2 regions of the Pseudomonas rhizosphaerae genome follow, and region 1 is predicted to be linked to the other one. Evidence: predicted binding sites of a transcription regulator. Region 1 holds the regulator's gene; the other holds the start of a gene.

The links. The regulator FliA, encoded in region 1, starts transcription of late flagellar genes. The targets are predictions, from matches to a motif close to CTAAAGTTTNNNNNNNNNNNGCCGNTAA.
Region 2: a site for FliA is predicted at 5,347-5,374, ahead of motA (flagellar motor stator protein MotA). Genes of this name have one in related genera too.

Annotation. Positions count from the first base shown of each region.
Region 1 covers NZ_CP009533.1:553,356-561,208, forward strand. The annotation lists gene flhB (flagellar biosynthesis protein FlhB) at 1-885, shown strand, start outside; gene flhA (flagellar biosynthesis protein FlhA) at 1,113-3,242, shown strand; gene flhF (flagellar biosynthesis GTPase FlhF) at 3,254-4,573, shown strand; gene fleN (flagellar synthesis regulator FleN) at 4,692-5,525, shown strand; gene fliA (RNA polymerase sigma factor FliA) at 5,519-6,265, shown strand; gene LT40_RS02510 (chemotaxis response regulator CheY) at 6,392-6,766, shown strand; gene LT40_RS02515 (protein phosphatase CheZ) at 6,786-7,574, shown strand; gene LT40_RS02520 (chemotaxis protein CheA) at 7,632-7,853, shown strand, end outside.
Region 2 covers NZ_CP009533.1:3,134,988-3,142,840, reverse strand. The annotation lists gene serB (phosphoserine phosphatase SerB) at 1-34, shown strand, start outside; gene LT40_RS13930 (hypothetical protein) at 47-1,825, opposite strand; gene asd (archaetidylserine decarboxylase) at 1,983-2,882, opposite strand; gene LT40_RS13920 (rhodanese-like domain-containing protein) at 2,892-3,707, opposite strand; gene LT40_RS13915 (HDOD domain-containing protein) at 3,751-5,271, opposite strand; gene motA (flagellar motor stator protein MotA) at 5,441-6,292, shown strand; gene motB (flagellar motor protein MotB) at 6,296-7,330, shown strand; gene LT40_RS13900 (toll/interleukin-1 receptor domain-containing protein) at 7,345-7,812, opposite strand.

The DNA.
Region 1 (7,853 bases):
CAGTCGGGCAAGGTGGCGATCCTGGCCACCCAGCCGATTCTGGTGACGATGCTGCTGGCGGCGTTGATCGGCCCGGTCGCGCTCGGCGGTTGGTTGTTCGCGGCCAGTTCCATGGCACCCAAGTTCAGCCGCATGAACCCGGCCGCCGGACTCAAGCGCATGTTCTCCATGCACGCGCTGACCGAGTTGCTGAAGGCGCTGGCCAAGTTCGCCATCATTCTCATCGTGGCCATCGTGGTGCTGGCCAAGGACCGTCCCGCCTTGCTGGCCATTGCCAACGAGCCACTGGAAATGGCGATCATCCACAGCGTGCAGCTGGTGGGGTGGAGCGCCCTGTGGATGTCGTGCGGGCTGGCGTTGATTGCCGCCGTGGACGTGCCGTTCCAGCTGTACAGCAGCAAGCAGAAGCTGATGATGACCAAGCAGGAGGTCAAGGACGAGCACAAGGATTCCGAAGGCCGGCCCGAGGTGAAGGGCCGGGTGCGCCAGTTGCAACGCGAGATGTCCCAGCGACGGATGATGACGGCCATTCCCGAGGCGGACGTGATCATCACTAACCCGACCCACTACGCAGTGGCGCTCAAATACGACCCGGAGAAAGGCAATGCGCCGGTGCTGCTGGCCAAGGGCTCGGACTTCATTGCCTTGAAGATTCGCGAGATCGGCAACGAGCACCGTATCCAGGTGCTGGAATCGCCGGCATTGGCGCGCTCGATCTTCTATTCCACGGAGATCGAGCAGCAGATTCCGGCAGGGTTGTACCTGGCGGTGGCCCAGGTGCTGGCTTATGTCTACCAGATTCGCCAATACCAGGCGGGGCGAGGCAAGCGGCCGGATCCGCTGCATGACCTGCCGATCCCACCGGATTTGCAGCGAGACAGCTAGTGCGTGTCGGACTTTTCGCGGCCGATGACCGCTCCCACAGATGCCCCCCTTGTGGGAGCGGTCATTGGCCGCGAAGGCTGCGCCTCCGATAGAAGGGATTTACTCCATCTCGGCAGCCCCCCAATAATCTTTAACCCCCTCCAACAAAAGTTGGACCCCTTCTTGCACTGCCCCCTGGCAGGACGCCTCGCGCGTCAAAAGTTCGCTTGGGGAAGTGGGGAATGCCGGTGGATCGCTCTCAATTAATCAACACCGCTCGTAGCAACATCGTTGGCCTGGGCCGCGGCAACCTCGGGGTGCCGCTGCTGTTGCTGGTGATGCTGGCGATGATGATGCTGCCGATCCCGGCACTGCTGCTCGACGTCTTCTTCACCTTCAACATCGCCTTGTCCATCGTCGTTCTGCTGGTGTGCGTCTACGCCATGCGGCCGCTGGATTTTGCCGTGTTCCCCACCATCCTGCTGGTGGCCACGCTGCTGCGCCTGGCACTCAACGTAGCGTCGACGCGGGTCATCATGCTCCACGGCCAGGAAGGTCACGCCGCTGCGGGCAAGGTGGTCCAGGCGTTCGGCGAAGTGGTGATCGGCGGTAACTACATCGTTGGTATCGTGGTGTTCGCCATCCTCATGATCATCAACTTCGTGGTGGTCACCAAGGGCGCCGGGCGCATCTCGGAAGTGAGCGCGCGTTTCACCCTGGATGCCATGCCCGGCAAGCAGATGGCCATCGACGCCGACCTCAACGCCGGCCTCATCGATCAGAACCAGGCCAAGGCCCGCCGCAGCGAAGTGGCCGCCGAAGCCGAGTTCTACGGTTCCATGGACGGTGCCAGCAAGTTCGTCCGCGGCGACGCCATCGCCGGTCTGCTGATTCTGTTCATCAACCTCATCGGCGGCATCCTGGTCGGGATGCTGCAGCACAACATGCCGTTCGCCGAGGCGGGCAAAGTCTATGCCCTGTTGACCATCGGTGATGGTCTGGTAGCGCAATTGCCCTCGCTGCTGCTCTCTACCGCAGCGGCGATCATGGTGACCCGCGCCTCGGGCTCCGAGGAAATGGGCAAGCAGATCCAGCGGCAGATGTTCGCTTCGCCCAAGGCGCTGGCCGTCTCTGGCGCGCTGATGGTCATCATGGGCCTGGTGCCCGGCATGCCCCACGTGGCCTTCATCACCCTGGGTGCCGTCGCCGGTGGCGCGGCCTACCTGCTGTGGAAAAAGCAGAACGACGTCAAGGAGCTGGCCCTGGCCGAAGTGCAGCGTCAACAGGAACTGCTGCCGTCGCCGACGCGCACCCAGGAAACCAAGGAGCTGGGCTGGGACGACGTGACGCCCATCGACATGATCGGCCTGGAAGTCGGCTATCGCCTGATTCCTCTGGTGGATCGCAACCAGGGTGGCCAACTCCTGGCGCGGATCAAGGGTGTACGCAAGAAGCTGTCCCAGGACCTGGGCTTCCTGATGCCCACCGTCCATATCCGCGACAACCTCGACCTGGCGCCCAGCGCCTATCGTTTGACGCTCATGGGGGTGATTCTCGCCGAAGCCGAGATCTACCCGGACCGAGAGCTGGCGATCAACCCTGGTCAGGTGTTCGGATCGCTCAACGGCATCACCGCCAAAGATCCGGCGTTTGGTCTGGACGCGGTGTGGATCGATGTCAACCTGCGCAGCCAGGCCCAGTCGCTGGGCTACACCGTGGTCGATGCCAGTACGGTAGTGGCCACGCACTTGAACCAGATCTTGCAGAAGCACGCCCACGAGTTGATCGGTCACGAAGAGGTCCAGCAATTGCTGCAAGTGCTGGCAAAAGGCTCGCCAAAGCTGGCTGAAGAGCTGGTTCCGGGTATCCTTTCGCTGTCTTCGCTGCTCAAGGTGTTGCAGGCGTTGCTGGCCGAACAGGTGCCTGTGCGGGATATCCGCAGCATCGCCGAAGCCATCGCCAACAATGGTCACCGGAGTCAAGATACCGCCGCTCTGGTTCAGGCGGTCAGGGTCGGTTTGTCCCGCGCAATCGTGCAAAGCATTGTAGGCATTGAGTCTGAGCTGCCAGTTATCACCTTGGAGCCAAGGTTGGAACAGATATTGCTCAATAGTCTGCAGAAGGCTGGTCAGGGTCAGGAAGAAGGCGTTTTGCTGGAACCGAGCATGGCGGAGAAGCTGCAACGATCCTTGATCGATGCGGCGCAGCGGCAGGAGATGCAGGGCCAACCGGTGATACTGCTGGTGGCCGGTCCGGTCCGCGCGATGCTCTCGCGCTTCGGGCGCCTGGCGATCCCCAACCTTCATGTACTGGCCTATCAGGAAATCCCTGATAACAAGCAAGTCACCATCGTTGCGACAGTAGGGCCCAACGGCTGAGGTAGTGGGTTATGCAAGTGAAGCGATTTTTCGCCGCCGACATGCGTCAGGCCATGAAATTGGTCCGCGATGAGCTGGGTGCCGACGCTGCCATCATTGGCAACCGTCGCATCGCTGGCGGCGTCGAGCTGACCGCTGCGCTGGACTACAAGCTGTCGGCCCTGGCGCCGCGCGTGCCCAACCTCGAGTTGGAAGAAGAGCTGCGCAAGACCCAGTCGCGCATCGTGTCTGCCCAGGCCGAGCTGAGCACCCGCGGCGAAACCGATGCGGCCACCAACCGTCAACTGGTTGCCGGCCTGCCGCTGACCGCCGCCGAGCCGCTGGTGGAACCGCGTCGCGAAGAGCCCGTGCGTGCCCAGGCCGCGCCGGCGCCACAGCCTGCCGTCGACCAGCGCCTGTTCGATTCCATGCGTTCGGAACTCAACGGCCTGCGTCAGCTGCTCGAAGTGCAGCTGGGCTCTCTGGCCTGGAGCCAACTGCAGGGCAGCAAGCCAGCGCAGGCCAATCTGTGGCGTCGCTTGCAGCGCATCGGCCTGTCCGGCCCGATCGCTCGCGAACTGTTGAACCTGACCAGTGAAATTCATGAGCCCCGGCAGGCATGGCGCATGCTGCTGGCGCACTTGGCGCGTATGATTCGCACGCCGGAAGTCGAACCGCTCGAAGAAGGCGGCGTGATCGCCATGGTCGGTCCTGCCGGCATGGGCAAGACCACCACCCTGGCCAAGCTGGCAGCGCGCTATGTGCTCAAGTACGGCTCCCAGAGCGTGGCGCTGGTGAGCATGGACAGTTTTCGCATCGGTGCCCAGGAGCAGCTCAAGACCCTGGGCCGTATTCTCAATGTTTCGGTGACTCAGGTCGATCCGGGCCAGTCATTGGTACAGGCGCTGGAACCCCTGCTGCGCAAGCGCGTGGTGTTGATCGACACCGCTGGCCTGCAAGCCAGCGATCCGGCACTGCGCATGCAGCTCGAGAGCCTGGCCGGGCGTGGGATCAACGCCCGCAACTACCTGGTGCTGGCAACCACCAGCCAGAAGCAGGTACTCACCGCGGCTTACCACAGTTACAAACGTTGCGGTCTGGCCGGGTGCATCCTGACCAAACTCGATGAAACGGCCTGTCTCGGCGAAGTGCTGAGCCTGGCCATCAGTCAGGAACTGCCGATTGCCTATCTCACCGATGGGCCGCGCATCCCCGACGACTTGCATTTGCCGCGCCGGCACCAGTTGGTCAGCCGCGCGGTCAGCGTGCAAATGCAAGAAGAGCCCAGCGAAGAGGCCATGGCCGATATGTTCGCAGGGCTCTACCACAGCCCCGACAAGCGAGTTGGCTGAGGTGAAGAACGTTAGGCAAGCACAATCTTCCTGCATCGTAGGGTTGCCAGGAAATACTCGAGCAATCGAACTGGCAGCCACTGGTGTGGCCTCGGTCTAGACAAGGTAAAGAACGAACATGGGCAGCATGCATCCCGTACAGGTGATCGCGGTGACCGGCGGCAAAGGTGGCGTCGGCAAGACTAATGTGTCAGTGAACTTGTCCCTGGCGTTGGCCGAGCTCGGCCGCCGGGTCATGTTGCTGGACGCCGACCTTGGCCTGGCCAACGTCGACGTGTTGTTGGGCCTGACCCCCAAGCGCACCCTGGCGGATGTGATCGAAGGCCGCTGCGAACTGCGCGACGTGATGTTGCAGGGCCCTGGCGGAATCCGCGTCGTGCCGGCGGCTTCCGGCACCCAGAGCATGGTCCACCTGACCCCGGCCCAGCATGCCGGTCTGATCCAGGCCTTCAGCGATGTGGGCGACAACCTCGACGTGCTGATCATCGACACGGCCGCCGGCATCGGCGATTCGGTGGTCAGCTTCGTCCGCGCGGCCCAGGAAGTCCTGCTGGTGGTGTGCGACGAGCCCACCTCGATCACTGACGCCTACGCCCTGATCAAGCTGCTCAACCGCGACTACGGCATGAACCGTTTCCGGGTCCTGGCCAACATGGCGCAGAGCCCTCAGGAAGGGCGCAACCTGTTCGCCAAGCTGACCAAGGTGACCGATCGCTTCCTCGACGTTGCCCTGCAGTACGTCGGCGCCGTGCCGTACGACGAGTCGGTGCGCAAGGCCGTACAGAAGCAGCGCGCCGTCTACGAGGCATTTCCCCGCTCCAAATGCTCGCTGGCCTTCAAGGCCATCGCGCAGAAGGTAGACACCTGGCCGTTGCCGGCCAATCCCCGCGGCCACCTGGAGTTCTTCGTCGAACGCCTGGTGCAGCAAACCAGTGCAGGGCCCGTATCATGAGCGCCAGCGGATACCGTATGTACAGCAAGGCGTCGCGCGACTCGCAGCAGCATCAGCTGATCGAGCAATACGCACCGCTGGTCAAGCGCATCGCCTATCACCTGCTGGCGCGACTGCCGGCCAGCGTGCAGGTGGAAGACCTGATCCAGGCCGGCATGATCGGCCTGCTGGAGGTCTCGACCAAATACGATTCGAGCAAGGGCGCCAGTTTCGAGACCTATGCCGGCATTCGTATCCGCGGCGCGATGCTCGACGAAGTGCGCAAGGGTGACTGGGCGCCGCGTTCGGTACACCGCAATACGCGCATGGTCAGCGACGCCATTCGACGAATTGAATCGAAAACCGGCCGCGACGCTAAAGATCACGAGATTGCGGCCGAACTCAATCTGAGTCTGGATGATTACTACGGGATCCTGAACGATACCCTGGGCAGTCGCTTGTTCAGTTTCGACGACCTGCTGCAGGACGGCGAGCACGAGGGCCTGCACGAAGACGGCGCCAGCGGTTCGCTGGAGCCTTCGCGGGATCTGGAGGACGAGCGCTTCCAGGGCGCGCTGGCCGAGGCCATCGCCAACCTGCCCGAGCGGGAAAAGCTGGTCTTGTCGCTGTATTACGACGAAGAGCTGAACCTCAAGGAAATCGGCGAGGTACTGGGTGTCAGCGAGTCGCGCGTCAGCCAGCTGCACAGCCAGTGCGCCGCGCGACTGCGCGGGCGCCTGGGGGAGTGGCGGGCACGCTGAAGTACTGGGTTTCCCAAGCGTTCGGGGCTGGTCTGCAGTGGTAGTGGATGTAATCGGATTCGATTGTTATGCACGTCCAGGGGCTGGGCGTGTTCAAGACTGCTGGAGGTCTAATTGGACAAGAACATGAAAATCCTCATCGTCGACGATTTCTCGACGATGCGGCGCATCATCAAGAATCTGCTGCGTGACCTGGGCTTCACCAACACCGCCGAGGCCGATGATGGCAACACGGCCTTGCCGATGCTGCTCAGCGGTAACTTCGATTTCCTCGTCACCGACTGGAACATGCCCGGCATGTCCGGCATCGACCTGCTGCGCCAGGTGCGTGCCGACGATCGCCTCAAGCACCTGCCGGTGCTCATGGTGACCGCCGAAGCCAAGCGCGAGCAGATCATCGAAGCCGCCCAGGCCGGGGTCAACGGGTATGTGGTCAAGCCTTTCACTGCGCAAGTGCTGAAAGAAAAAATCGAAAAGATTTTCGAGCGCGTCAATAGCTGAATTCTGCAACGGGGGCGCAATGGATCACAAACAAAGCACATTGGGGGACTTCGAGTCGACCCTGAAGAAACACGCCGTGGAGCTGGTGGACAGCCTTGAAAAAGGCCGGTTCGGTGAAGCGGTGCAATTGATCCACGAGCTGAACCAGACCCGCGACCGCGGCCTGTACCAGGAAGTGGGCAAGCTGACGCGCGAGCTGCACAGCGCCATCGTCAGTTTCCAGATCGATCCGAACATTCCCCAGGCCGAAGAAGTTTCGCAGATCACCGATGCGACCGAACGCTTGTCGTATGTGGTGCGCCTGACCGAGAGCGCGGCCAACCGGACGATGGACCTGGTCGAGCAGAGCACGCCGGTGCTCAACACCTTGAGTGCCGAGGCCAGCGCCTTGAGCGTCGACTGGCAGCGCTTCATGCGCCGTGAAGTGGCCGCCGACGAGTTTCGCGAACTGGCGCGCCGGGTCGACGGGTTTCTGACCCGCAGCGAGCAGGGCAATCGGGAAGTGGCCAGCCACCTGAACGATATTGTCCTGGCCCAGGACTACCAAGACCTCACCGGCCAGGTCATCAAGCGCGTCACTGCGCTGGTCACCGAAGTGGAGAGCAACCTGCTCAAACTGGTCCTGATGGCCAGCCAGGTTGATCGCTTCGCCGGCATCCAGCATGACCACGAACAGCTGCGTGCCGAAAAAGATCAAGAAAAACATCCCGCCAAGGGTGAAGGTCCGCAGATCCATGCCGATAAACGTGAAGACGTCGTATCCGGTCAGGACGATGTCGACGATCTGCTGTCCAGTCTGGGCTTCTAGGCCGACGCCTCGCCCGACTGTGTTGACCGTTAATCACGTACTCCAGGGAGCATCCACATGAGCTTCGGCGCCGACGAAGAAATCCTTCAGGATTTCCTGGTAGAGGCCGGCGAAATTCTCGAGCAACTGTCCGAACAACTGGTCGAGCTGGAAAGCCGTCCCGATGATGCCGACTTGCTCAATGCAATTTTTCGCGGTTTTCACACTGTAAAAGGCGGCGCCGGCTTCCTCCAGCTCAACGAGCTGGTGGAGTGCTGCCACATCGCCGAGAACGTCTTC
Region 2 (7,853 bases), 2.1 Mb from region 1:
CGCGGTGCTGTACCTGCTCGGTCGTCGCGACTGAGCACAGGGTTGCTCAGAGGTCTTTCCACAGCGAGTCGAAGTCTTCTTCCGGCGCAGCATCGTCGGTGGCCGTTGCCGGTTTGGCGACCTCCAGCAAGTGGTACTCGAACTGGTTGAAGCTGCCGGTGCCCGTCATCCGCGCCCCCAGGCCCGCCGGCTGTTCTTCACCCTGGTTGTTGATGATCACCTTGTTGCCCTCCTGGAAAGGCATGCGCGGGGCCAGCAGGGAGGCGGGAATGTCGATGGCGCGGATCTCCGGCAGCAGCAGGCCACGCAGGAACTGGCTGTTCTGTTCGCTGACGCGCACCAGCTGCAAGCCGCAGGGTTGTGCATGGGGCGCCACCAGCTCGATGCCCATCTGCGTGCCGCCACTGCGCACCTGGCGGATCCAGCGCACCACGGCCACGCTCCAGCCCTGGGCCTGGCTGTCCTGGATGCCGATCATTTCACCGGCCTGCAATTGCGGCGGAACCTCCCGCGGCCATGCCAGGCAGTAGCCGCCTGGGCTGTGGTTGACGATTTGCAGGGCATAGGTGGGGAAGTGCTGATCGTGGTTGGATGCACTACTGGCGCTGCTGCCTTCGCCCCGGGGCAGGTCGTACTGGATTTCCTCGTAGTCGCCGTGCCGGTCGCCTTCGGTCGGCCTGCTCCATGATTGCGTTGCCGCGCCTGGCACGAATTGCGCGCTCTGCGAAAGCACCGGGCGTTTGAGGATCTCGCTGAAGGAGCGCTCGCCGCCGATGTAGTAATGCAGCGCGCTCATGCCGATGCACACCGTCAGGTTGCCTTGGCCCGGGGTTCGGGTGAAGGTCCGTTCGGCCACGTCGCCCCACGCGGCCGCCACATGCTGAAGCAGGTCGATACTGAAGTTGCTGGGGATCAGGCGCGACTGCGCGCGCTGCTCCATCGGCATGTCCAGGTACGCCTTGATCGCCTGGACCAGATCGGCCGGGTCCAGGCCGACCAGCTGCGGCAACTGATCATCGCCATACAGGGTTTTGTAGCGCGGCGGGCTGTCTTCATCGGGCGCCATGGCGAACAGGCTCGAAGCCAAGGTGGCAGGTTGCACTCGGACCAGGGGGCTCCAGGCCTCGAGCACTTCGGCCAGGCGCAGGATCGCCTGCTGGCGCATCTGGTTGCAGCGAGAACTGCCCAGCAGCAAGGCGGCTGCATAGCTTTGCTGAACCGTCGAGGTGCTGCCCGGTGCGCCCAGCGGGTCGTTGATCGCAACGTTCTGCAACTGATGCGCCGAAGCGGCTTGATACAGCTGGTGCAACTCCAGCCATACCCCATCGGGCACCGGGCAGTACAGCAAGCTGGCGCGCATCACTGGCCCATTCAGGCAATGCAGGGCACGCTGCGCCGCGGTCGCCAACAGGTTGGCGCGATCCTTTGAAGCACGATCCTTCGAATAGGTACTGGAAATGCGCAACACGATCTGCTTGTAGCCGATCGCCAGGTGGTTCTGCAGTGCCTGGCACAGGTTGGCAACCTTGCGCGAACGTTCATCGAGCACGATCGACTGGTTGAGGAAGTGTCGTTCCAGGTGCTTGCAGACGAAATACACCTCGGGCCTGAGCAGTTCGAGCAACTGCAGGCGATTGTCGCTGGGCGTGAGCAGCTGGTTGAGCTCGCCCAGGCCTTGGTACAGCAACCGGGCGGTTTCCCCCAGATTGGCCTTGGGCAGCGTGGCAATCCAGCGTTTGAGGTCGCGCGGGGTCGCTTCGCAGAAGGTCAGGCTCAACTGCGATGGCGTCGGGGCGCGCAACAACAGATGGGGGCGTGGCGACATCGGTCGTTTCCTGGTTCAACTCAGGTCATCGCTCGAGGGCTTGAGCGATGAAAAAAGACAGGCCATTCATTTGGCCGTATGCAAAGACTCTAACAGCATTGGATAACGGTCGCAGCCTTGATGTCGCCGAGGCTGCGCCGTGCTCGCCGCGAGTGGCTCAGACGACCGGAGAAGGCGTGGCGGGTGCCACGTCGCTGGAGCTTGCCGCACGGCCCAGGCCCTGGCCCATGTTCACCGGCGACAGGTTGGCCAGGTGGTGAGCCCACTTGACCTGTTCCGGGCCAAACAGCATGACCACGGTCGAGCCCAGCTTGAAACGGCCCATTTCGGCGCCTTTTTCCAGATGGATCGGCGCACGTGCCGCTGCGTCGTAGCGAAAGGTCTTGAGTTCGCGCTTGGGCGGTGTCACCAGGCCCGCCCAGACGGTTTCGATCGAGGCGACGATCATCGCGCCCACCAGCACCATGGCCATCGGCCCGCGCTCGGTGTCGAAGATGCACACCACACGCTCGTTGCGCGCGAACAGTTCGGGCACGTTCTCGGCGGTGGTCTGGTTGACCGAAAAGATGCGTCCCGGCACGTAGATCATTTCGCGCAGCGTGCCTGCCAGCGGCATGTGAACCCGGTGGTAGTCACGCGGCGACAGATAGATGGTGGCGAACTCGCCGCCCATGAACGGCGCCGCGTTGTCAGGGTCGCCGCCGAGCAGTTCGAGCACGCTGAAACTGTGGCCCTTGGCCTGGAAGATGCGACCGTGCTCGATGGTGCCCAGCTGGCTGATAGCGCCGTCGGCCGGGCACAGCACTGCGCCGGGCGTGGGGTCGAGCGGGCGCGCATCGGGCTTCAGAGCACGGGTGAAGAATGCGTTGAAGTTCTCGTAGGCGCTCAGGTCCTCGACCTGGGCCAGTGACATGTCGACGTTGTAGCGCTTGGCGAACCAGCGGGTGAACGCATCCTTGAACCAGCGCGAGCGACACTCGGCGACACAGCCGGCCAGGCGCGAGAGCAGGTGATGGGGCAGCAGGTACTGGCTGATGATGAACAGGCGATCTTTCATTGTGTGTCCTTAAACTTCGGTGGGGGTGTCGGGGTGGTTGCCCCATTCGCCCCAGGAACCGGCATAGCCCTTGACGCGTGGATAGCCCAGCGCCTTGGCCACCAGATAGGTGAAACCAGAGCGGTGATGCGTCTGGCAGTGCGTGATGATTTCCTTGTCGGCGGTAATGCCCAGGCCCTCGAGCAGCTGCGCGGCATCGCTGCGGATGCGCAGCTGTCGCGCCGGGTCCATGGCCGCCGTCCATTCCAGGTTGATCGCGCCGGGAATGTGCCCCGCCTTGGCCGCCAATACCTTTTCACCGGTGTATTCCAGCGGACCGCGGGCATCCCAGATGGCCAGGTCGGCGGCGCCCAGGCGGCTTTGCAAGTATTCGCGGGTGGCGGTCGGCTCGTCGTGCAGGGTGAGCGACACCGGGCCGCCGGCCCGTGCCGGGGTGTCCTGGCTCAGCGGCAGGCCGGCGGCTTCCCACGCCAGGATGCCGCCGTCGAGGTAGTGATAGCGGGAATGACCGATGACGTCGAGCATCCAGATGAAGCGCCCGGCCCAGCCGCCGCCTTCGTCGTCGTAGACCACGTAGGTCGCCTGGGAGTTGTGACCCAGCTCGCCGAACAGCTGCTCCAGTGCCGCCAGACCGGGCAGCAGCCCGGGTGCCGGCAGTTGGCCCAGCTGGGTACGCTTGGGATCGACGAAATGCGCCCCGTGGATGTGCCCGGCGGCGTAGCGCGCGGCACTGGTCAGGTCGACCACGATCAGGTTGGCGGCATCGAGCCGGGCGTTCAGCGCATCGGGCTCGATCACCAGGGGCAGGCCAGAGAAGTCAGGCATTCAGGTCTCCAGACGAAACGGAACGGCGATTGTAGCGCAAGGCTCAACGGCTGCGGTTGGTAAAGGTGTCCAGGGCGCGCTCGATGCACTGCGCAGTCTTGCCGAAGCCCTGCACGCTGATCTCGGAGAAAGGCCGCCCGCCCTGGTCGGCGACCAGCAACGTATGCACGCGTCCTTCGACGCCCAGGGAGCGCAGCAGCAGGTGCTCGCCGCGGAACAGCGTACGCAGGGTGGCCGGCAACAGCGCCTGCAACTGCTCGCTGTTGGCGGTGCCCATGCGCAACGGCGTCGGCTGCGCGAGCAGCCGCTGCAGCAGGCTGCTGTGCTCGATGCCCAGGCTCAGCGCCGCCACCTCCTTGGGCAGCCCGGCGCTCTGGTGCACGCGCAGGCTGCCATGGTTGCGGTCGACCATCAGCAACAGCACGCGCTGCATGCCGCACGCCAGCAGCGCATCGCGGGCGCAAGTGGTCAGGTGCAGGGCATTGTTGAAAGGCGTTGGCGTGGCCAGCAGCTGCGTGCACAGTCGCCGCCAGCTCGCCAGTGCCTCTTCGCTCGGTGCCGGCGCCGGCTCGCTGTCGTGTGCCGGACCCTTGTGCTGCGGTGGCCACAGCAGGCTGCGTGCCGGATGCCACAGGTCGGCAGCGCAGTGCACGCGGGCACTGTGTACCGCCTGTTGATGAACCTGTTGCTGGACCTGTTCCAGCGGCACCTGCAGGTACAGGCAGCTCAGGTATTCCCAACGCTGCAGGTGGGGGGTGAACCAGCCATGCTGGGCGGCCAGGGCCAGACCGTTGGCCATCAGAATGGTATTGGCAGGCTGGTTCAGCCAGCGCCGCAACGCCGGCTCGTCGTCCAGCTGCTGCTGCTGACGCAGGCGGTGCTGATTGTCACGGGCGATGTGCAGCGCCTGCACCAGTGCTCGGCGCTCCTTGAGCAGCAGTCGATAGCCGTGCAGCACCCAGGCCGGCAGGCGCCATTTCTGTGCCAGGGCCTCGCACAGCACCAGCAGCGGTACGCCGAACAGGTCCTGCTCGACCTTGGCCGCAGCCTCGCCCTGAACGATGACGCGGCGCTCCCATTCATCGAGCAGCTCGGGGTGGGTGGCTGCCAATGGCCAGAGCGGCGACAGGAACAGCAGGCTGCCCCAGTGGATCTCCTGCCACAGCCGAGCCAGTCGTGCCGCGAACAGGCCGTTAGCCTGCTGGCTGGCATGCTGGCTGATCATCTGCAATTGGCGCAGGGTCAGGGGCATCTGCTGCGGCTCCTGGGCGGGCAGGCGCATCAACAGCTCTTCGGTGCGTGCCAGGCCCAGCCGATTCAGCGCCACTTCGAGGCTTTCCGCCGGTTCCACCAGACTGCTGCCGGCATGCCGGTTGGCCTCGCGCATCACGCTCAGCACCAGCGCCGGACTGTGCTGCATCAGGTCGGCAATGTCGCGCAGCGAGCGGCGCCTGTCCTTGATCGCCGCGCGAACCTTGTCATGGTAGAGCCTGGGGATCGGCAGGCGCACGCCGTCGAGCAATGCGAGCCAGGTGTCGAGGGTTTGAGGCTTGGCGTTGGACACTATGCTTATCCTGATGCATGCCTGAATGCAGGCCGACTACACGAACGGACCAAACTGGCTTTTGAAAACCGCTGCCTATAGTCTGGCGCAGTTCTGCCGATAAGGAGAACAACAGATTCAACATCACCTTTTTCGTCCTTGAACCCGACTTCTGAAGTGTTTTTTATCCATGGCTAAAATTATCGGCATCATTGTCGTGTTCGCGAGCGTGCTGGGCGGATACGTGCTTTCCCATGGTCAACTGGCGGCCCTGGTGCAGCCCTTCGAGGTGCTGATCATCGGCGGTGCCGCCCTGGGCGCGTTCCTGCAGGCCAACCCCGGCCCCACCACCATGCAGGTGTTGAAGAAGTCGCTGAAGATGTTCAAGTCGCGCTTCAGCCACGCCTTCTACCTGGAAGTGCTGAGCCTGTTGTTCGAGATTCTCAACAAGAGTCGTCGCGAGGGCATGATGTCCATCGAGGCCGATATCGAAGACGTCGCCGCCAGCCCGATCTTCGCCAAGTACCCGACCATCCTCAAGGACGAGCAGATGATCGCGTTCATCTGCGATTACCTGCGCATCATGTCCTCGGGCAACATGGCGCCACACGAACTCGAAGGCCTGTTCGACATGGAGCTGCTGAGCCTCAAGGAAGAGCTCGAGCATCCATCCCATGCGGTCACCGGCATCGCCGATGCGTTGCCCGGTTTCGGTATCGTCGCGGCAGTGCTGGGCATCGTGGTGACCATGGCGTCCCTGGGCGACGGCGACAAGGCCGCTATCGGTGCCCACGTCGGCGCGGCCCTGGTCGGTACGTTCCTGGGTATCCTCGCGGCCTACGGCTTCTTCGGCCCGCTGGCGACCTGCCTGGCTCACGATGCCAAGGAAGAACTCAACGTCTACGAGGCCATCAAGGCCTCGCTGGTGGCTTCGGCTTCGGGCATGCCGCCGTCGCTGTCCGTGGAGTTCGGGCGCAAGGTGCTGTACCCGGCGCACCGCCCAAGCTTCGCCGAACTCGAACAAGCCGTACGCGGTCGCTGAGTCATGGAAAACAACCAGCCCATCATCGTCAAGCGGGTCAAGCGCTTTGGCGGCGGCCACCACGGTGGCGCCTGGAAGATCGCCTTCGCCGACTTCGCGACCGCGATGATGGCGTTCTTCCTGGTATTGTGGCTTTTGTCCGAAGCCACGCCCGAACAGAAAATCGCCATCGCTGGCTACTTCAAGGACCCGATCGGCTTCTCCGAAAGCGGCACGCCCTATGTCATCGACTTGGGAGGCTCGCCCCAGCTGTCGCCCGAGCACACGCTGAACCCGGACGTCGAAGTCTCACCGCCCAAGCCCGAGACCTCGACCCAGGTCGCGGCCGAACAGGCCGAACAGGCTGAGCAAGTGGCCGCGCAGGTTGAAAAGGAACGCCTCGAACTGTTGCTGCAGGAACTGCAGAACAAGGTCGACGAAAATCCACAGCTGCAGAAATTCAAGGACCAGATCCTCTTCGAAATCACCCAGGACGGCTTGCGCATCCAGATCACCGATGCCGAGAACCGGCCGATGTTCGATGTGGGCAGCGCGCGCCTCAAGCCGTATTTCGAGGACATCCTGCTGGCCATGGCGGACACCATCAAGGCGGTGCCGAACAAGATCAGCGTCAGCGGCCACACCGACGCCAAGCCCTACGCCGGCAGCGCGGCGGGCGGCTTTGGCAACTGGGAGCTGTCGTCCAACCGCGCCAACGCGGCGCGCCGCGCGCTGGTGGCCGGCAGCTATCCGGAAGACCAGGTCGCCCGCGTGGTCGGCTATGGCTCGTCCTCGCTGTTCGATCGCAAGGATCCGTTGAACTCCATCAACCGTCGCATCGACATCGTGGTGCTGACCAAAAAGGCCCAGCGCGACATCGAAGGTGACCAACCGGCCCCTGGGAGTTCCGCCCCAGACGCGGCACCGGCCGCCAATCCGCCGGGCGCCTCCATCGGCGATCCCAACGCGCCGGTGCAGCCACGCGAGCTGCGCCAGCGTCTGAACCTGTTCGAAGACGGCTCGGCGAAGCTGGTCGAGCCGGGCAAGCCTGCGCCCTGAGACGACGAAGCCTGCTAGAACCCCCGGCCAATGCGTTCGCGCAGGCCCCTGTGGATATCTCGAGCGCGCACCGGCAGCGACGTCTCGCAGCGTCCTGCCAGCATGCGCATGGCCGCCTCGCGATGGTAGGCCTCGATGAGGAAATCCAGTTGCTGCGTGCGGGTCAGGGTCGGCCAGTGCGCCAGGTATTCGGGCAGCGCCTGGTCGCCCAGCCGATACAGGCAGATGCGCCGGTCCCATGACGTCGCCTCGCCGATGCAGAACGGTATCCACCAGCGTCGTGCGCTGCTGTGGGACATCATCAGAATCAGGTGGGTACAGTCGCGGATGTGCGCGGTCAGCGTCTCGGTGACGTGCAGCGTGGTCAGCGACTCGAAGTCCATCACGTCCATGCGCACTTCGATCCCGGCCCTGCGCAGCTGCTTCCTGATCCGCAAGGCCTGAGGATGGTCGACATGCTGGTAGCCGATGAACACGCTCATTGCCGACGTCCGCCAGCGATGAGTCGGGCGGGTTGCAGGCA